DNA from 2 places in the Cytobacillus sp. IB215665 genome. Region 1 is predicted to be linked to the other one. Evidence: a T-box and tRNA genes for the amino acid it is inferred to sense, from the RefSeq annotation. Region 1 holds a T-box; the other holds one or more tRNA genes.
What was found. The T-box of region 1 lies ahead of ileS (isoleucine--tRNA ligase). A T-box ahead of a tRNA ligase gene usually reads a tRNA of that ligase, here a tRNA-Ile.
Positions count from the first base shown of each region.

Region 2: it has a tRNA-Ile gene. The T-box ahead of ileS (isoleucine--tRNA ligase) is inferred to sense a tRNA for this amino acid. The anticodon was not compared.

Region 1 covers NZ_JAXBME010000009.1:51,231-61,898, reverse strand. Annotated here, with positions in the region: gene SLH52_RS12535 (PEP/pyruvate-binding domain-containing protein) at 1-427, shown strand, start outside; gene SLH52_RS12530 (alkaline phosphatase) at 775-2,157, opposite strand; gene SLH52_RS12525 (sigma-70 family RNA polymerase sigma factor) at 2,499-3,218, shown strand; gene clpP (ATP-dependent Clp endopeptidase proteolytic subunit ClpP) at 3,244-3,819, shown strand; T-box leader at 3,891-4,127, shown strand; gene ileS (isoleucine--tRNA ligase) at 4,418-7,507, shown strand; gene SLH52_RS12510 (TerC family protein) at 8,158-8,922, shown strand; gene SLH52_RS12505 (MBL fold metallo-hydrolase) at 9,537-10,352, shown strand; gene SLH52_RS12500 (ABC transporter permease) at 10,560-10,668, opposite strand, start outside.
Region 2 covers NZ_JAXBME010000002.1:306,530-317,197, forward strand. Annotated here, with positions in the region: gene SLH52_RS03460 (Fur family transcriptional regulator) at 1-157, shown strand, start outside; gene SLH52_RS03465 (DUF4190 domain-containing protein) at 498-824, shown strand; gene ispG (flavodoxin-dependent (E)-4-hydroxy-3-methylbut-2-enyl-diphosphate synthase) at 870-1,946, opposite strand; gene SLH52_RS03475 (hypothetical protein) at 2,086-2,436, opposite strand; gene SLH52_RS03480 (DUF1189 domain-containing protein) at 2,660-3,433, opposite strand; gene SLH52_RS03485 (Na/Pi cotransporter family protein) at 3,723-5,348, shown strand; gene SLH52_RS03490 (DUF456 domain-containing protein) at 5,736-6,218, shown strand; tRNA gene SLH52_RS03495 (tRNA-Ile) at 6,264-6,337, shown strand; gene sodA (superoxide dismutase SodA) at 6,599-7,207, shown strand; gene SLH52_RS03505 (MFS transporter) at 7,546-8,838, shown strand; gene SLH52_RS03510 (penicillin-binding protein 2) at 8,933-10,668, shown strand, end outside.

The sequences.
Region 1 (10,668 bases):
GAACAAAGAAATATATATAAGGGAGTTTGCTAGAACAACGATCCCTCGCATTGTATTAAATACTGGATCAACATTTTACTCGGCTCAAAATGTTGATCCGCATAGCAAAATCCTGCAAGGTGTTCCTTTATCAGCAGGTATTTACGAGGGGAAAGTAAGGGTTATTTTTGACCCAAATAAAGCTGAGTTATTAGAAGGAGAGATTCTTGTTACTGAAAGTACGAACCCTGCTTGGACACCGTTGTTCATGACTGCAAAAGGGCTTATCATGGAGTATGGTGGACCTGTTAGTCACGGTGGAATTGTAGCAAGAGAATATGGCATTCCTGCAGTTGTCGGTATACCTTCTGCAACAGCAACATTGAAGGATGGACAAATGGTTAGAATTAACGGTGAGACTGGTACGGTTGAAATAATAAAACAATAAGATATGAATAATTAACTAACTATGAATTTAGCTTTGTATTCCTTAAGTCTATATTCATATTTTACACGAACGTTCTTATCGTAACTTTGCGGCTGCTTTTTAGAAATCACAAGAGCAAATGAGTTTTTATTCCATTGTAACGCTTTAAAAAAGTATGAGAAAATGCCATTTTATAAGTGCTCATTTCTTAGAATAACAACAACTGTTGTGAAAATATCCTAAGACAAATGAGTCGTAGGGTGAGTAAACCTGAGCTAATTGCTTCATTTTGAACATCACAAGCACGCTAAAATTTTACTAGAATATGTGATAGAGGGTACCATCAAATGATAGCACCCTCTTAAAACCTACTTTTTCTTGTTCTTATCTTCTAATAATTCAGCAATGATTTTTCCGTGGTCTGTATTGTCAATGAAGCCTGCAAATAATTCCTTTTGAGGACCATATGCATATACTGGCACTTCTTCACCAGTATGTCCACCTGTCGTCCAGCCAGATAGAGAACGAGTATTTACAATAACTTCGATAGCATTGTCAATAACAGTAAATGTATCTTCTTCAGCATTAGCAGCAGTTTTTACAGATTGTATTTCTTCTTCAGTTAATTCTAAATCAATGTACTTGCTTAAGGCTTTTTCTACTTCTAGTCCTTCAACAATTTCATTAGCAATGTAATCAGGAGTTTTCTTAAATGCATTGATCGGCTCAACGAAGAAGTTATAAACACCGTTAGCTCCGATAGAGAATCCTCCAGTTGAATGGTCAGCTGTCACAACAACAAGTGTGTCACCATCTTTTTTAGCAAACTCAATCACTTCTTTAAAGGCATTTTCAAAATCTTGCATTTCACTCATGGCTGCGACGATATCATTATCGTGACCCGCCCAATCTATTTGACTGCCTTCTACCATTAAGAAAAAGCCGTCTTTATCCTTGCTTAAGCGCTCAATTGCTGTTTTTGTCATATCTTGTAAAGAAGGAATATCAGCAGTACGGTCAATCATTTTGTCCATACCTTTCGGAGCAAATAAACCTAGGATTTGGTCATTTTTATCTTTTAACAATTCATCACGTGTTGTAACATAACTATATCCATCCTTTTGGAATAGCTTAGTTAAGTTGCGGTCTTCGCGATCGAAGTATGATGTACCGCCTCCGAGCAAAACGTCCACTTTATGCTCTTCGTTAATGAGGTCATCATAATAATCATCCGCGATTTGATCGTAATTCTTTCTAGATTCATCGTGAGCAGCATATGCGGCTGGTGTAGCATGATTGATTTGTGATGTAGCTACTAACCCTGTTGCCATACCACCTTCTTTTGCTTGCTCAAGAACTGTTTTTACATCTGATTTATCATTATCTACAGCAATAGCGCCATTATATGTTTTTATACCACCAGACATTGCTGTTGCAGCTGCAGCAGAATCAACAACATTTTCTTCATGATCGTCTGGGTATGTAGTTTGTAATCCTACTAAATATGGATCAAAAGCAGTTTTTTCATATTGCTCTGTGTCTGGATTATCATTCATATAACGAAGAGCTGTCATATAAGGAACACCCATTCCGTCACCGACCATAAAGATCACATTCTTTACTTTGCCATTTTTTGATGAGGCTGCATTAACAACTTTTTCTTCACCATGCAAAAGACCGATACTGCTTACTGTTAATGTACTAACAAGTGCCACAGGTAACAGTGACTTCTTCCAATTCCATTTTTTCATAACATTATTTCCTCCCTATATGTTTGATCACATAATAGTTTAAGAGAAAAATGTAAAAGAGGTATTGATAAATTACTAACATTTAGTAAATAAAATGTAAATTGGTAAAATAATGGGATGTCGATGATCGAATAATGACTAATGGTGAAACGTACTTTAAAAGAGAATACTAAGCTAGGAGGATTACCTTTGTTTAACTGTAATGTTGTTAGTAAATACTTGTAATTCATCATCTTGCTTTCAAGTTTATTGAAAAAAGGCAAGAAAAATTTTTTTAGCCGTATCTTTTTTTTATCGTTATTCGTTTTATATATTGAGAGGTGCAAAAAGGAGGAGTAGATGTGTACACAAATGCTAAATCTTGCACGAACTTGGACGATCAACATACAGCCTTGTCATTAAATGAATTAGAAAAGAATTATGAGAAGCTAACAAAATACTGTTATTTTCTTTCTCAAAATAGTTGGGATGGGGATGACCTTGTACAAGAAACTTTGCTCAAAGCACTTCAGCGGTATAAGGATTTGCCTGATGTGAATTCCGCATTGTTAAATAAAATAGCTTATCATCAATGGATTGATAGTTGTCGAAAAAGACAGCGTGAAACAATTGAATCTACTCCGGAAACGATAGTTACTGACGTTGATCACTTAGAGCATTCTTTAGATATCATCCAAAAATTAGTGTCAAAATTAACACCGAAGCAAGCGGTCGTTTTTATCTTAAAGGAAGCATTTCAATATCAAATTACTGAAATTGCAAACATTTTAACAACGACAGAAACGGCTGTTAAAAGTATACTTCATCGTGGAAAAAAGCGGATAAAAAACATTTCACTTGATGACCCATTGTCACTAGTTCATTGCTTATGGCCAGAGCAAGAACAAGAACAGTTAATCACTTCTTTTTATTTGTCATTAAAAATGCAAGATCCTGAAATACTTATCCGCGTGATTCCAAGTATTGATTCTCTAAGTAGTGATAGTGAAAAGCCTGTATGTAATAGTAAGTTGATACGTCCAATATCCTCTCGGGCAGGCATAGTTTCTATGGCAGCATAGATAAATATGATGATGGAGGAAAGAAATGAGTACAATACCTTATGTCATTGAGCAAACAAGTCGTGGAGAGCGTTCCTATGATATATACTCAAGGCTTTTGAAGGATCGTATTATTATGGTTAGTGAAGAAATCAATGACCATATGGCTCAAAGTGTAGTAGCACAGCTATTATTTTTACAAGCTAATGATGAAGAGAAAGATATTTCCCTCTATATTAACAGTCCAGGTGGTTCGACTTCAGCAGGCTTTGCGATTTTTGATACGATGCAATATATCCAACCTGATGTACGAACGATATGCACTGGTATGGCGGCATCCTTTGGTGCAATGCTTTTACTTGGTGGAACAAAAGGGAAACGTTATGCGCTTCCAAATAGTGAAGTCATGATTCATCAGCCTTTAGGAGGTGCTAAAGGTCAAGCGACAGATATAGAAATTTCAGCTAACCGAATTGTCAAGCTTCGATCACATATTAATCAAATCATTGCTGATCGTACAGGGCAATCACTCGATAAAGTGTCTAGAGATACAGATAGAGACAATTTCATGAGTGCAAAAGAAGCAAAGGAATATGGGCTTATTGATGACATCATTAGCTAATCAGCAAGTATATGAGAAATTTCTTGACACCAAAATAAATATCCATTAATATACTTTTTAATAAAAGCACACAAAATTTGATGACGAGAACAAGTAAACTAAATGAACCGTCCTCCAGAGAGCTAGTAGGTGCTGAAAGCTAGCGTTCGGACTTTAGTTGAACAATCATCTCCGAGAAGTCAAGCTGAATGAAGTAAGCTTGAACGGATTTCCCCCGTTAATAGGAACACGTATGATTGTACGTTGCTAAGTGCTATTGACCGGCGTCGATAGAAAAAGGGTGGTACCGCGGATACCCCGTCCCTTATAGGGATGGGGTTTTTTGTGTGCTTTTAGGCTCTTTTCGTATCCATTGTTACGTTTATTAAAGGCTCTTTCATAAGCTTTGTTGTTATTTTTACTAAATATGGACAGTATGAAGTAGAAAAGATGGTACGAACTCTAGAAGTATTGGTCCTAAAAATCTAAGAACGGAAGCAACGATCAATGCGAAAACAGCCTTATTAAATTACAACAGTCAATCATGGTATGAAGATGCCATGAAACTTTCAAAGCGAAAACAATAATACGAACAGCCAAAATTAAAAGGAGTGGTACTGTGAGAAAGGTTGATGTGAAAGAACAAGCAAGCGATAGAGAAACGAGAGTCCAACAACGTTGGAAAAAAGAGGGTACTTTTAAACAATCAATTAGCAACAGAGAAGAAAGCACAAGCTTTGTTTTTTACGAAGGACCGCCCACTGCAAATGGCTTACCCCATGCAGGGCACGTATTAGGTCGTGTTATTAAAGATTTAGTCGCACGTTATAAAACGATGGCTGGATATAAAGTGTTACGCAAAGCAGGATGGGATACACATGGCTTACCTGTAGAATTAGGTGTTGAAAAGCAATTAGGAATATCGGGTAAGCATGATATCGAAAAATATGGGATCGAAAAATTTATAAACAAGTGTAAAGAAAGTGTATTTGCTTATGAACAACAATGGAGCAACTTTACAGAGCTAATTGGTTATTGGGTGGATGTAGAGGATCCGTATGTGACATTAGAAAATAGTTATATCGAAAGTGTATGGCATATTCTTGGAACGGTTCATGAGCAAGGCCTTTTATATAAAGGACATCGTGTGTCACCATATTGTCCTAGCTGCCAAACATCGTTAAGCTCCCATGAAGTTGCACAAGGGTATAAAGACGTAAAGGATTTAAGTGTAACTGTCAAATTTCCTATAAAAAATCGTGAACATGAATATCTTCTTGGTTGGACGACAACACCTTGGACGCTTCCTGCAAATGTTGCATTAGCTGTTAATCCTCAAATAACCTATGTAAAAGCTAAAAAAGGCAAAGAGGTATATTACGTAGCAGAAGCATTGGCTGAAAATGTACTACAAGATAATTATCAACTTCTTTCACGAATGAAGGGGAATGAGCTAGTAGGAGTAGCTTATGAAGCGCCATTTGACAACATCCCTGTAGAGAAAGGTCATATTGTTATTGAGGCGGATTTTGTAACTGATAGTAACGGAACGGGTGTCGTCCATATTGCACCAGCATATGGAGAAGATGATTATCGCGCTGCACAACAATATGAGTTAAGTTTCGTGAATGTAGTTAATGAATCAGGACGTTACACAGATGACCTCCCGATGTTTGCAGGTAGGTTTGTTAAAGATTGTGATGTAGATATTATCAAATATTTAGCAGCAAACAATCTTTTGTTTCATAAGCAAAAATATGAACATAGCTATCCTTTTTGTTGGAGGTGTGACTCACCGTTACTGTACTATGCGACAGATAGCTGGTTTATTAAAATGACTGCTGTGAAGGATCGCCTACTCAGTAATAACGAACAGGTGATATGGCACCCAGAACATGTGAAGCACGGAAGGTTCGGCAAATTTTTAGAAAATGTTGTTGATTGGAATATAAGTAGAAATCGTTATTGGGGAACGCCTCTAAACATTTGGACATGTGAACAGTGCGATCAACAATTTGTCCCAAAAAGCATTCAGGAGTTGCAAGCGAATAGTGTAGAACATGTTGATAAAGATTTGGAACTGCATAAACCTTATGTTGACGATGTGAAGGTTGAATGTCGAAGCTGTGGGGGCAATATGAACCGTACTCCAGAGGTAGTAGATGTATGGTTTGACAGTGGCTCAATGCCATTTGCTCAACACCATTACCCATTTGAGAACGGAGAATTGTTTAAAGATCAATTTCCTGCTGATGTTATTGCTGAAGGTATCGACCAAACTAGAGGTTGGTTTTATAGTTTGTTAGCAATCTCAACATTATTCACAGGAAAAGCTCCATATAAAAGAGTACTTTCACTCGGTCATATTCTCGATGAAAACGGCCAAAAGATGTCTAAAAGTAAAGGGAATGTTCTTGATCCGCTAGAATTAATTGAAGAATTTGGTGCGGATGCGTTAAGGTGGGCGCTTATTGCAGATAGTGCTCCTTGGAATTCAAAGCGTTTTTCGAAAACAGTCGTTGCGGAAGCTAAGTCTAAACTCGTTGACACGTTTGTAAATGTGCATAGTTTTTATACGTTATATGCGAGTATTGATCAAATTTCACCTGATTTATTTACCAATGTTCACTATACGAGCCTAGATTATTGGGTGTTATCTCGCTTAAATAGTACGATTCGAGAAGTTAAGTTGTATGTTGACGATTATCAATTCACCTTAGCTGCAAGGTTATTGAGTACTTTTATTGATGAAGTAAGCAATTGGTATGTAAGAAGATCGCGCCACCGTTTTTGGCGAGAAGGAATGGACGATGATAAACTAGCTGCTTATGCGACGCTTTATGAAGTGCTAACGAAAAGCAGTCAATTGTTAGCTCCGTTTACTCCGTTTGTTGCTGATGATGTCTTTGAGAACTTGACAGGAGAAAGTGTGCACTTAAGCGATTATCCTGTAGTGGAAGAAACAATCATTAATAATCAGCTTGAACTTGAAATGGATGCAACACGCCAAATTGTAGAACTCGGAAGGCAAGCTCGGAATAATGCAGGATTGAAAGTGAAACAGCCACTTCAACAGCTTATTATCATGACCAAAGATGAGAAGTTCACACGGTTACAAAGTCACACTGACATCATTAAAGAAGAATTAAATGTTAAAGTGATTATGAATGAGAGTGATGAGAGTCAATATTTTCATTATTCCTTAAAGTTGAATTTTAAAAAAGCTGGCTCTAAATATGGCAAATACAGTAGTCACATTCATCAGCATCTTCAAAGTCAATCAGCAAATGAAGTGGCAGACCTGTTAGAAACGAAAGAACTTACTGTGGAAGTGGATGGTAATAAGTTTGAGGTAAGTTTAGAGGATATCATTGTTGAAAAATCAACAGTTGGCGAATATCAAATGGCAGAAGGGGCTTTAGTTACGGTTCTTATGGACACACAATTAACAACTGAGCTTTTACATGAAGGGAAAGTTCGTGAACTCATTCGTGCGGTTCAAGAATATCGCAAGAAATTATTGTTGCCTGTTGAAAAAAGAATCGATATTTCACTGCAGCTTGACGATGAAACGCTACAAGCAGTGAATAGCTTTGAACATTTATTACGTGAGAACTTATTAGTGAACGAACTTGAATTTGTTGAATCCTTAACAAATTATGAAGAAGTAAAGGTAGGAAACGATACGGCTCGAATTGTTATTAAGTAAAATAGGTAGCTAAAATGAAATCTGTTGCTATCCTTAAAAAATCGGAACAGCTATAAGAGGTTTTATGGAAAAGGCTGTTTTCGTATTAAGTGTTGCTTTGCGCCATAAGAGCTAAACACAATTATCACTAACGTTCGTGGAATCTTTTCTACTGTAAAATGATGACGAAAATTTAAAGTCACTTCTTATGGTACAAATTTGTTAATAAAAGCATCAAAGTTTATGGAAAGAGCCTAGGACAAAGATGTGATATTGTGTTTATACCTTGATTATAGAGCAAGTCACTCATATTTATTGAAAGTACAAGATCAGGTGGAGAAACTAGCCACCTGATTTATGCTGTTTAACGTAGTCTATAAGAAATGTTGAGAATGGGATAGACCTTTATTATTATCTTCTATTACTTTAAAGCTTAGCTATATAGATAATGATCATGCAAGTATGGTTCGGAGTATTTATTTACTTACATGTAAGAAACGATTATAATTAAAATTTGTGAGCTTTAACATATCCAATTAAAAAAGAGAGATACAAATAAAAACCTAGTAAGATTTTTTGTACTAGAGTTAAATCATACAATCTAGCAAAAGTTACAATGGATATATTATTAAGATCGATAAGATCGTAATTGAAGGGGAAAATGAAGCTTTATGATAGAATTTTTTCAAGAAATATTTAATAGCTATGCATCATTTTTTTCACTAGAAGCAATTAAACAAGTCGTATCAGACCCTACTAATTGGACTATTATCGGTAGTTTAATTATTTTAGAAGGTATTTTATCGGCTGATAATGCGTTAGTTTTAGCGGTTATGGTTAAACACCTTCCTGAAAAACAAAAGAAGAAAGCTTTATTCTATGGTATTCTTGGTGCATATGTGTTCCGCTTCCTTGCGATTGGCTTAGGTGTCATTTTAATTAAAATTACGTGGGTAAAAATTCTCGGTGGAGCATATTTGCTTTGGCTTGCGATTTCTCACTTTATTAAGAAGCATAACGAAAAAAAAGTGAAAAACAAGAAAATGGGCTTTTGGAGAACAGTGCTTGCTGTGGAGCTCATGGACATCGCTTTTAGTATTGATAGTGTTATAGCTGCTTTTGGTGTCTCGAGTGAGATTTGGGTTATTTTTATCGGTGGTATGTTAGGCGTATTAATGATGCGTGGTATTGCTCAAGTATTTTTAGCGCTTATAGAGCGTATACCTGAGCTTGAAACAGCTGCATTTGTATTAATTGCCATTATCGGTCTAAAAATGCTCGCTGCTGCCACTTTAGGCATCCATGTCGAGGAAGGACTGTTTTTTGGAATTTTATTAGCGGTATTCGGTGTTACCTTCATTATTCATTATGTTAGAAGAAGTGGTAAACAGGCTGACGTAAGAAGTAATACTGAAGGAACTGAACTAGGGGAATAATAAGCAAAAATATTTGATTGCTTAACGGTGAGCATTGCGGTTTAGCGGAAGTGATTAGATATAATAGAAGGATAGAAGAAGCACATTATTTGCTGCTTTTTCTATCCTTTTTTCTTTCTGCTCTTTACTAAAATTCCTTCTCGCTCGTTTGCGCATTGACCAAATTTATTATTTCTGTGCCTACTAACCCCTCCGTATCAATATTTAATTCTCTTGCTCTCTTTAAAGCATTGTCCAACTCAAACAACCCAAGGTGGAAAGAATTGTTCTAAAATTTGTGAATGCATCCTTTTTACTTTTGTATATCCCAAGGCGTCTTGCTGGTCATTTTTATTTTGACCTGAGCATACATGAGGAATTTTTATATTGTCATCTTGAAGTACTTCACCTTTAATTTTTTTATCTTGTTTTATCAGTCAAATCTATTAAAAGGGCTCTAGTACGTCGTGTATCATCAATCATTCACTAAGATATTTGACTAGCATAATAGTTTGTCATTCTTATGTTTATTATAAAATTATATTTCATAACTAAAATTCATAATTATCTAAAAATTACTTGTCAGTATTTTATTAAATAAATTATACTATTATAAAAAGATGGATTTGAAAGGAATGAAAAAGGTGCTAACTCATTTTGAACATCAAGGAGTAAAAATAGTCCAATCCACTGTATCTTTTATGAACGTCAAGCTAAAAAGCTATTTATACTTTGTTGATGGACTGTTAATTGATACTGGTCCTAGCAGCATTGAGAATGTACTAAAATCACATATAAAAACGATACCTTTTACACAAGTTGTTCATACTCATCATCATGAAGATCATACAGGGTTATCGAAATGGATACAAGATCATTATGATGTGCCGATGTATGTTCACGAATCAGGTATAGATGACTGCACGCACGTAAAACCTATACCGTTGTATAGAAGGTTGTTTTGGGGGAATAGGAAGCCTTTTACACCTCAAGCAATCCCTCCAATAATTGAAACAGAGAAATATAAATTTGAAGTCATTCATACCCCAGGCCATGCTCACGATCATGTTGTCTTATTTAACAAGGATACTGGTTGGTTATTTAGTGGCGATCTTTACTTAATGTCACGACCAAAATCCATGTTTGCGTTTGAATCTGTTCCTGTATTAATCGAATCTATGAAAAAAATATTAACGTACGATTTTACAACAATGTTTTGCTCACATGCAGGTATGCTTGAGGATGGTAGAAATAAAATTGCAATAAAGTTAGCCTATTTGGAAGATATTCAACATAAAGTACTTACACTTCACGCAAAAGGGTTATCTCCAAAAGAAATTCAAAAACAGCTTTTTCCGAAAAGAACTCCTCTTAATTATTTTTCCTTATTTGAAAATTCATCATCGCATATCGTACAGTCAATTCTTAATGAAGAGAAGTTGTTAGGCTAATTCTCTGAATTGGCGAAAAAATATAGATTATGTACTTTAATTGATTGGTTATTTTGTAAATTATGATTTTAATATTTATGTCAATAATCGATTATATGTTCATCATCATTTTACAGAAGAAAAGATGTCACGATTTTCTAATTTGAAAACAGCCGATGTGTTTGCTAAAACAGTAACATCGGCTGCTTTGTTGTGGTTTTTATTAAGTTATTCCCACTTAAACGTGAAGCTTGCCACGATAAATGCACCTATTAGCCAACCGATCAAGATGATCGCTTCTAGCCACATAGTTGTAAGTGACGCACCTACATTCATA
Region 2 (10,668 bases), on a different contig from region 1:
AGAACACCACCACCATTTTATTTGTTTACAATGTGGGAAAACGAAAGAAATTCACTCTTGTCCAATGAATCAATTGGCGGATCATTTTCAAGGATATGATGTTTCCGGGCATAAATTTGAAGTATATGGGACATGTCCAGTTTGTGCTAATGCATAAATGAGTTCTATAATAAGTTGGATTTTAAGGTTTTTATAGGTATTTTCATTTTCGCGTTTTTAAGTCTCATGGAGATATGTACAAGACCGAGTTATGCTGAATTTTATTTGTTTTTTTCGTATTGAGATATAAACAGGTATACATCTTGAGTTCCTAGAATTTTTATTTTAAGGTCATGAATGATCGAAAAAAGTTTTTTTATTGTACTTTTTCAATGATAGCAAGATAATTTATACAAAGATGCTTCCAATAAAAGCAAAGATTAACACAAATATTTCTTTCCTAGAGAACAATACTAAATAATGCCCCTCTTTAACATAAGAAAGTGAGGTATATAAACATGGCTCAGGAAAGAAATGATGATGGCTATCGAGATAACTATAGAAATGATCCAGAAGCGGATTTTATGGAAGAAACATCAACGGAGTTTGCGGAACCTGTTCAAGCTTTAGGTAGTACTAGGGAAGTTGAAAATAACTGGGTAGGTTGGCTTTCCTTGGCTCTATCGATCATTTCACTTTTTGTCGCTCCAATCCTTTTTGGAGCTGCAGGTATCATATTAGGTTTTGTTGCCCGCAGAAGAGGAGCAGAAGGAATGGGGGCATGGGCGATAGGAATTGGTATCGTATCCATTGTTCTGGGCATCTTTATACTCCCATTTTTTTAACATGATGAAAAAAAGCTTGACATTTATATGTCAAGCTTTTTCCGTTTACTGCTTTGCGTAATGTTCTGCTGCTATTTTATCAATTTCTTTCTTAAGTTCTTCTACCATTGTTTCTTCAGGAACTTTACGAACAATTTCACCGTGGCGGAAAAGTAGTCCTTCACCTCTAGCCCCTGCAATCCCTATATCCGCTTCTCGAGCCTCTCCTGGACCATTTACAGCACAGCCTAAAACGGCTACTTTTATCGGAGCTTTAATTGTTGAAATATAGTCTTCTACTTCATTAGCTATACTAATAAGGTCAATTTCAATTCTTCCGCAAGTTGGACATGAAATTAATGTTGCTGCATTTGAGGCAAGCCCAAAAGATTTAAGTAATTCCCGTGCTACTTTTACTTCTTCTACTGGGTCTGCACTAAGAGAAATACGAAGTGTATTTCCAATCCCTTTACTTAAAATGGCACCTAAGCCAGCTGCACTTTTTACTGTTCCTGCAAATAACGTACCTGATTCAGTAATGCCTAAATGTAAAGGATAATCAAATGCCTTTGCTGCTTTTTCGTAAGCTTCGATTGCTAAATTTACATCCGAAGCTTTCATAGATACAATGATATCATGGAAATCAAGTTCTTCTAATATCTTGATATGGTGTAACGCACTCTCAACCATACCATCAGCAGTAGGGTATCCGTATTTCTCTAGTATCTTTTTCTCAAGAGATCCAGCGTTAACACCAATTCGAATAGGTATATTTTTTTCTTTTGCAGCATTTACGACAGCTTCAACTTTTTCACGTCGCCCAATATTCCCTGGGTTTATGCGAATTTTGTCTGCGCCACCTTCGATTGCCTTGAGTGCTAACTTATAGTCAAAATGAATGTCAACTACAAGTGGTATGTCTATGCGACTTTTTATTTCTGCAATTGCATTGGCAGCTCGTTCATCTGGACAAGCGACACGAACTATTTGACATCCAGCTTCTTCTAAGCGTTTAATTTCTGCTACGGTGGCTTCGACATCATGCGTTTTTGTTGTGGTCATACTTTGTATAACTAGCTCGTTATTTCCACCAATTGTTAAATTACCAACTTTAACTGGACGAGTTTTGGTACGATGTATAATTTGACTCACGTATTTATCTCTCCTTCAAGGATTATCTTCTAAATATATTTGTTTTTATGTGCTTTAATTTCAGTATCTTTATGCTCATAGAATATTGTAACAGTGAAAATATAAAATTGACAAGAATTTAACAGAATTCTTAATAGTCATACATAGGGAATTTATATGTTTTACCTGCTTGCAATTGTTCTGGTTTTAAATTATTATTTAAAGCTTCAAAATCATTTAAGAGCTGTTCCATTGAAACAGGAATGGGACCATTATATAACTCTTCGACAATAGATATCACTGTATCGCCTCTTTTAACCTGAATAAGCTGATATTCCATTTGCTGTATATTTAATGGCGTTTCATCCCCATCAACTAATGGCGTTTTTTCTTCCACATTTTTTTGTAAATCAATTACAGGTAAGGAGCCAATGCTTATGTCATAATAAAAGATATAAATAACAAATAAAAATAATATAATGCCTATCATTTTTTTCTTCATTATTTCCACCCCGTTTGCATAGCTTTTATACCTATGTATGCATGTCCAATAAAAATATTCCTTAAAATTTGTAAAGAATGTATATTAATAATAAATAATAATAGTCCGAGCTAGTCTTATTGTTAAGTTTACAATAGTTCTACTTACGTTATTTATTTGAGAAAAATTTTAAAACAAGGTAAAACAAAACAGAGTAAACTCTTTTAGGTCTACTCTGTGTTGTTTATTTCTTCGGAATAGGTATTTGTTGAATGACTAATGACAAAATGATAACACTTATTATAACATTTAATGTAAATTGTGCAGGAATTATGACGTTAAATGTGCCCATTAAGGTGAAAAATAAAGTCGGGATTGTTACACTATATGCAGATAATATCCACGAATGTCGATATGTAATCTTTCTTGTTAAGACACTATTTATGATCATCCCGATGAACGCGAGTAATGTGATGCCTAGAAATTTCATGCCGCTAGAAAAAATATACATGATAAGTATGAAAACAGGGATGATTATAATTAATAACGAGTCTAATGTGCTTATAACATTTTGCATATCATCACTAGAAAATGTTATATCTCCAAAGCTTGAGTAATAAAAAGATTGTTCATTGGCATTAGATACATATACAGCTCTATTTTTTAGCAACGCCAAGCCATCACCATCAATATTATTAACAGCATCATTATTTGATATATTTTCACGACTGTCGATGATTAACGAAAAATCATCTTTTGAAATGAGAATTGGTTCTTCGCCAGGAATAGATAACTTACCATCCTCAATGTAAAAAGAAGGGAGGTCTGACTCAAAAAGATCATTTATTTTATTTACACCTTTGGAAATATCACTGGCAATAAAATATGCTGTAGGTATAATGGAGATTAATGTTAATAAAAACACATATAAAATTGTTTTTCCTATACCTTGAAAACGAAATTTAGCTATATCATTAGTTGAATATAAGCTTTTAACTAATTGTCTGAAAATAGACATCTCAATAATCCCCTTTATTTTCTTTTTCTCTCTCATAATTATTTTAGCGTGGTGAAAACTATAAAACAACGTCTAATATGAATGGTCATTTTATAAGTTGAAATATTGCTTTTGGCAGTTATTTTGTGAAAAGCACTAGCAGAATTTGTCCACCTTTCATTCGATTGTTAAGCTATTGTAAATTATTTATTAAAAACCTTTACAATTCTAATGGATTTCGTTAATAATTGTATAGGGTTTTGTAAGCTTGTGTCGAAACTAGTCAGATAATTTTTCGGAGGTAGAAAAAGTGGAACTTGATGTTCAAAAGATGATTTTTGAATTTATTGGTGGTTTAGGTATCTTCTTATTTGGGATAAAGTATATGGGAGATGGACTACAAAAATCCGCAGGTGACAAATTAAGAGATATCTTAGATCGCTTTACGACCAACCCATTTATGGGTGTCTTAGCTGGTATTATTGTAACAGTGTTAATTCAAAGTAGCTCTGGTACAACTGTAATTACAGTTGGTTTAGTCAGTGCCGGCTTTATGAATTTAAGACAAGCAATTGGTGTAATCATGGGGGCAAATATTGGGACGACTGTTACTGCATTTATTATCGGTATCAAATTGTCAAATTACGCACTACCAATTATAGCCGCAGGTGCTCTCCTACTCTTTTTCTTTAAAAATAAGAAAATTCACAATTTTGGCCAAGTAGTATTTGGCTTTGGTGCACTTTTTTATGGTTTGAAACTAATGAGTTCGGGGATGAAACCACTACGTTCACTAGAATCATTTGCTGAGTTAACAGTAAACATGAGTGAAATTCCAATTCTTGGAGTTGCTATTGGAACAATATTTACTGTCATCGTGCAAAGTTCGAGTGCAACCATTGGGATATTGCAGGAATTGTATGGTCAAGGTCTGTTGGATTTAAACGCTGCATTGCCTGTTTTATTTGGTGATAATCTTGGTACAACGATCACTGCGATATTAGCTTCAATTGGAGCATCAGTTGCAGCTAGACGAGCTGCTTTAACACATGTGCTATTTAACTTGGTTGGAGCAACCATATTTCTAATTGGGTTGAAGCTCTATACACAATTGGTTATTATGCTACAAGAGGCATTTAATTTAAATCCAGAAATGACGATTGCATTCGCGCATGGAGCCTTTAATATAACGAATACGTTGATTCAATTACCGTTTATAGGTGTATTGGCATATATTGTAACAAAACTTATACCTGGTAATGATTCGGTAGTGGAATATAAAGCTAAGCATTTGGATCCTAACTTTATTGAGCAATCACCATCTATTGCATTAGGTCAAGCTAAAGAAGAAGTTGTTAGAATGGGTGAGTTTGCTACTCTAGGTTTAGAAGAGTCACATAAATATTTAAACAGCAATTTGCAGAAACATGCTGATCTATCTATGCAACTAGAGAGTGCCATCAATAATTTAGACCGGAAAATTACTGATTATTTAGTGTTACTCTCTTCAGCTTCATTGTCACAAAATGAATCAGAAGAGCACTCAGTGTTAATGGATACCGTACGAGATATTGAACGTATAGGTGATCATTTTGAAAATATTGTGGAGTTGGTTGACTATCAGCTATCAAATAAAGTGAAGATGACTGATTTAGCAAAAGCTGATTTAAAAGAAATGTTTGAATTAACCATTTCCACTGTGAAAGAAGCAATTCAATCTCTTGAAGAAAACGATAAAGATTTAGCAAGAGAAGTTGTGAAGAAAGAAGACAAGATTGATAAGATGGAACGAACATTGCGTAAAAAGCATATTTTACGATTAAATGAAGGCAAATGCACTGGACAAGCTGGTATTGTATTTGTAGACATCGTAAGTAATTTAGAACGTATAGGTGATCACGCTGTTAATATCGCTGAAGCGGTATTAGGAGAGTAAAAATAAGCATACAATCACAAAAGAGGTACGTTAGAAATCGAAATTAGATTTTTAACATACCTCTTTGTTTTACGCTATTTTCCATTTAATTGTTCTCGTGATAAGAAATATGCAAACAGTAAACTATAACCTAGGTATCTAGTCTCCTGAATAGCTGTAACAAACAAATATAAGTTCGTTTTTCTGTTGTAGATTCGTAAATTGTTCCGTTCTTGAGATTTAAGCAAGTATACATCTCCGTTCGTGGCATCTTGCTGATTTTATACCGTCCATATTTAGTAAAAATAGCAACAAAGTTTATGAACAGAGCCTTGTAAGTTAATTGACTAACATAAACGAACGATGCTAGTATGAAATTGCTATTAACAAGTATCAGGGGGCTTGGTGATGGAGTTATTAATTTGGATAATAGTGATTTGCTGTTTTATCGTTTCTTTTGTTGGTTTAATATATCCGATTATTCCAAGTGTACTTTTTATCGTAGCTGGTTTTTTAATTTATGGGTTTCTAATTAGCTTTGAGCAATTTTCAATGTTATTTTGGATGATCCAAGGAACGTTTGTTTTGTTATTATTTGGTGCTGATTATGCAGCAAATCTAATCGGTGTCAAAAAGCTAGGTGGAAGCCAAGCAGCTGTATGGGGCAGTACAATTGGCTTGTTAGTAGGACCTTTTGTAATACCAGTAGCTGGGATCATTCTCGGACCATTTCTAGGTGCTGTTGTAGCTGAGTTAGTTGTTCACAAGAAAAATGTTAAAGAGGCGACAAAAATTGGCTTAGGGTCATTATTTGGATTTTTAAGCGGTGTAGTGGCAAAAGGGTTCATCCAATTAATTATGATTACATATTTTTTATTTACTGCTTTGTAAAGAAAGATTTACAATGTTAGTATGGTAATATGGAGCTTTTGACATGGACCCTTAGCTCAGTTGGTTAGAGCTGACGGCTCATAACCGTCCGGTCGCAGGTTCGAGTCCTGCAGGGTCCATCTAAGCAAGCCTTTCATTAATATATTGAAGGCTTTTTTTGTTTGATTGAATGAGAAGAGTCAAAAATACATATAGTAAATTAGGGTTTGTTACAAGCAAATTAATTGAAATATTGTGGAAAATTTGCTAATCTATAAGCAACGAACTTAAGAAACATTCATGTTTAGTAATTATGAAAATGAATGTTGCCCAGTTCACATTTAGTGTTCAAAAGTCTATGATTGAACACTATTCATTACATAATTTGAGGAGGAATTATTATGGCATTTGAATTACCAAAATTACCTTATGAATATGATGCATTAGCACCTCACATTGACAAAGAAACGATGACAATTCATCACACAAAACATCACAATGCTTATGTAACAAATCTTAATGCTGCATTAGAAGGAAATGAAGAGCTTCTAAGCAAAAGCATTGAAGATCTAATGGGTAACTTAGACGCTGTTCCTGAAGCTGCTCGTACTGCAGTACGTAACAACGGTGGAGGTCATGCGAACCATAGCTTATTCTGGACGATTTTATCACCAAATGGTGGGGGCGCACCAACTGGTGAGCTTGCAGATGAGATAAACAATAAGTTCGGAAGCTTTGACAGCTTCAAAGAAGCGTTTGCAAAAGCTGGAGCTACTCGATTTGGTTCAGGTTGGGCATGGTTAGTTGTTAACAACGGTGAGCTAGAAGTGACGAGCACACCAAACCAAGATACACCACTTATGGATGGGAATACGCCAATTCTTGGATTAGATGTATGGGAGCATGCCTATTACTTAAACTATCAAAACCGTCGCCCAGATTACATTTCAGCTTTTTGGAATGTTGTAAATTGGGATGAAGTAGCAAAGCTTTATTCAGCTGCGAAATAAATAGTAAACACTCAAACAACAGAGGATACAATCTCTGTTGTTTTTTTGTTATAAAGTTTTATTTATGCTGTTTTTCGGCATAATTTATTGTCTTTCGTAATAAAAGCAACAGAGTTTACGAAAAAAGCTATTCTAATGTTGTTTAATAAAACCAATTTATGTTACGTTTATTTCCCAACCTATTAATAGTTGTGTTCATGTTTATGTTAAACCATAATTTATACAGCAACAGTCTTTGCCTGCTTCATATATGTCATTTTAAAAAGCCTATTTCTATATACATAACTAAATCGCCTAATTGGAAAACTACTTTGTAGATAAAGAAGGGGAGTTTTTCAATGTCGGCTTTACGCAAGATAATTGGTGATGTGGATGTTAATAAGGATTTACTATTATTATTAATAATTGGAGGGCTGTATGCATTAAGTATTGCTTTATCAAATACATTCGTAAATGTGTATTTATGGAAGCAATCAGGTCAATTTAAAGATTTAGGGATTTACAACTTATCAATTGTTATTATGCAACCATTAACATTTATAGTGGCGGGAAGATGGGCAAAGAAGATCGATCGCGTTCTAGTACTAAGGCTAGGTGTAACATTTCTTGCAATATTTTTTATAGCTGTTCTTTTTTTTGGTGATCAAGCGTCTCGGTATTTAATAGTTCTTGGGGGACTGCTTGGAATTGGATACGGGTTTTATTGGTTGGCCTACAATGTACTTACCTTCGAAATAACTGAACCAGAAACACGTGATTTTTTTAATGGCTTTTTAGGAATCGTTACTTCATTCGGAGGAATGATCGGTCCAATAGCTGCGGGTTTTATAATATCTAGAATGGAAAAATTCACAGGTTACACAGTTATTTTTTCAATATCTCTTGCATTATTTATCGGGGCTGTAATATTTAGCTTGTTTTTACAACCAAGAGCGGCAGAAGGTGAATTTGTATTAAAGAGAATCATCCAAGAACGAAGGTATAACAAAAATTGGGCAAATATTACAAATGCGCACTTTTTTCAAGGTGTACGAGAAGGAACCTTTGTCTTTGTTGTTTCTGTCTTAGTATTTATTACAACGAATAGTGAATTAGCACTAGGGACATTTGGGTTAGTTAATTCAGCTATTTCATTTGTTGCATATTATTTAGCAACGCGATTAATAAAACAAAAATATCGAAAAAAGGCAATCTTATTAGGTGGCTTGTTGCTATATATGTCCATTTTTTTAATATTGTTTAATGTCACTTATACAAAGCTCATTATGTATGCCATCGCCATCGCAATTGCTTATCCGATGCTTTTAGTTCCATACATTTCATTAACTTATGATGTTATTGGCAAAGGATGGAATGCAGCACAAATGAGAATTGAATATATTGTCGTACGTGAGTTGTTTTTAAATGGTGGAAGGATTGTCTCAATTTTACTATTTTTAATCGCAGTTTCTTTTTTTGATGAACAAGTAAGTATCCCAATCTTGTTAGCCATCATAGGTACCGGTCACGCGTTCATTTATCTTTTTATAAGAAATATCGAGTTTGTAGATGAAAAAAATGTAGAATCAAATAAACAAGCTGACGAATGTACTCAACAAGTTGGAAATCGAGAAGGTGGTTCATCTGTATAGTTGAATTGCCTTTTTCATATTTTAACAATGGAAAATTCAGCTGCTATTATATAAAATAAATATTAATGAAATAATTAATGTAGTAGGTGAATGAATGAAAAAGAAACAGAAAAAAAATAAAAAGAAAAGGAATCATCTCCCATTTCGGTTGAATGTGTTATTTTTTATCGTTTTTTTACTATTTTCTACCCTGATTTTAAAGCTTGGTCTTACTCAGATCGTTTACGGGGAAGATTACAAACGTGAAATTGAAAAAAAAGAAGAGGTGACTGTTAGCGCATCCGTTCCAAGAGGAAAAATATATGATAGGAACGGTAATGTCATTGTGGATAATATACCGTTAAACGCGATTACATATACAGGTTTTCAAGGTACAACAGCGGATGAGCGTCTCGAGGTTGCGAGAGATCTTGCAATATTTATTGATAAGGATACTGAAAGTGTAACTGAACGTGATAAAAAAGACTTTTGGCTGTTAACACACCCTGAAGAAGCTTTAGAAAAAATAACAAAAGAAGAATTAAACAAAGAAGATGACGGTGAACTTGAAGCAAAAGATATATATAAGCTTCAGCTTGATAGAATCACTGAAGAGGAACTTGCCACAATAACTGGACAAGAGTTAGAAGTCTTAGCAATATATAGAGAATTTAGTGGATATGCACTCACACCACAAATCGTCAAAAGTAGAAGTGAAAATGAGAATGATGAAGTTACTGAAGAAGAGTATGCAGTTGTAAGTGAACATTTAGCTCAATTGCCTGGTGTGGATACGACCACAGATTGGTTACGTGAATACCCATACGGTGATACCTTTCGAACAGTATTGGGAAATATTACATCTTCAAAGGAAGGATTACCTTCTGAAGTAGAAGACTATTATGTCGCCAAAGAATATAGTCGTAATGACCGTGTAGGTAAAAGCTATATTGAGAAGCAATACGAAGAAGTGTTACATGGACAAAAAGAGAAGGTAAAAAATATTACAGACAAGGCAGGCAATCCACTTGATCAGGAAGTAATTACTGAAGGTGAAAACGGTAAAGATCTTGTTCTTTCTATTGATATGGATTTGCAAATTGCTGTTGAACAAATTATTGAAGAAGAATTATTAAATGCAAAAAGCAAACCAGGATCTGCATTTTTAGACCGTGCTTTTGTTGTTATGATGAATCCATCAACTGGAGAAGTGCTTTCGTTAGCAGGAAAGCAATATACGACAAATGAACAAGGTGAAGTAGAGCTTTGGGATTATGCTATCGGGACCTTTCAAGAAGCTTTTGAAATGGGATCAACAGTGAAAGGCGCAACTTTGTTAACTGGGTATGAAACAGGTGTTGTTAATCCTGGTGAGAGGAAATTAGACGAGGTATTATATATTAAAGGTTCTCCCCCAAAAAAATCATGGGAGGTAATGGGCCGGATTAATGATCTATATGCTCTTAAAAGGTCATCGAACGTATATATGTTTAAAATTGCAATTTCATTATTAGGTGGAGAATATCAAAGAAACCAACCTATACCATCAAATCCAGAAGCGTTTGATTTATTTCGCTACTATTTTAACCAATTCGGACTGGGAATAAAAACAGGAATTGATTTGCCAGGAGAAGGAACTGGTTATGTGGGACAAGACACAACCTCAGGTTTACTGCTAGACATGGCCATTGGACAATATGATACATATACGCCTCTACAGCTTACACAATATGTGTCAACGATAGCCAATGGTGGTTATAGAATTAAGCCTCAAGTTGTGAAGGATATTCATGAGCCATCTCCCGACCAAGAAGGGTTGGGACCTGTATTAAAAGAATTTGAACCTTTGGT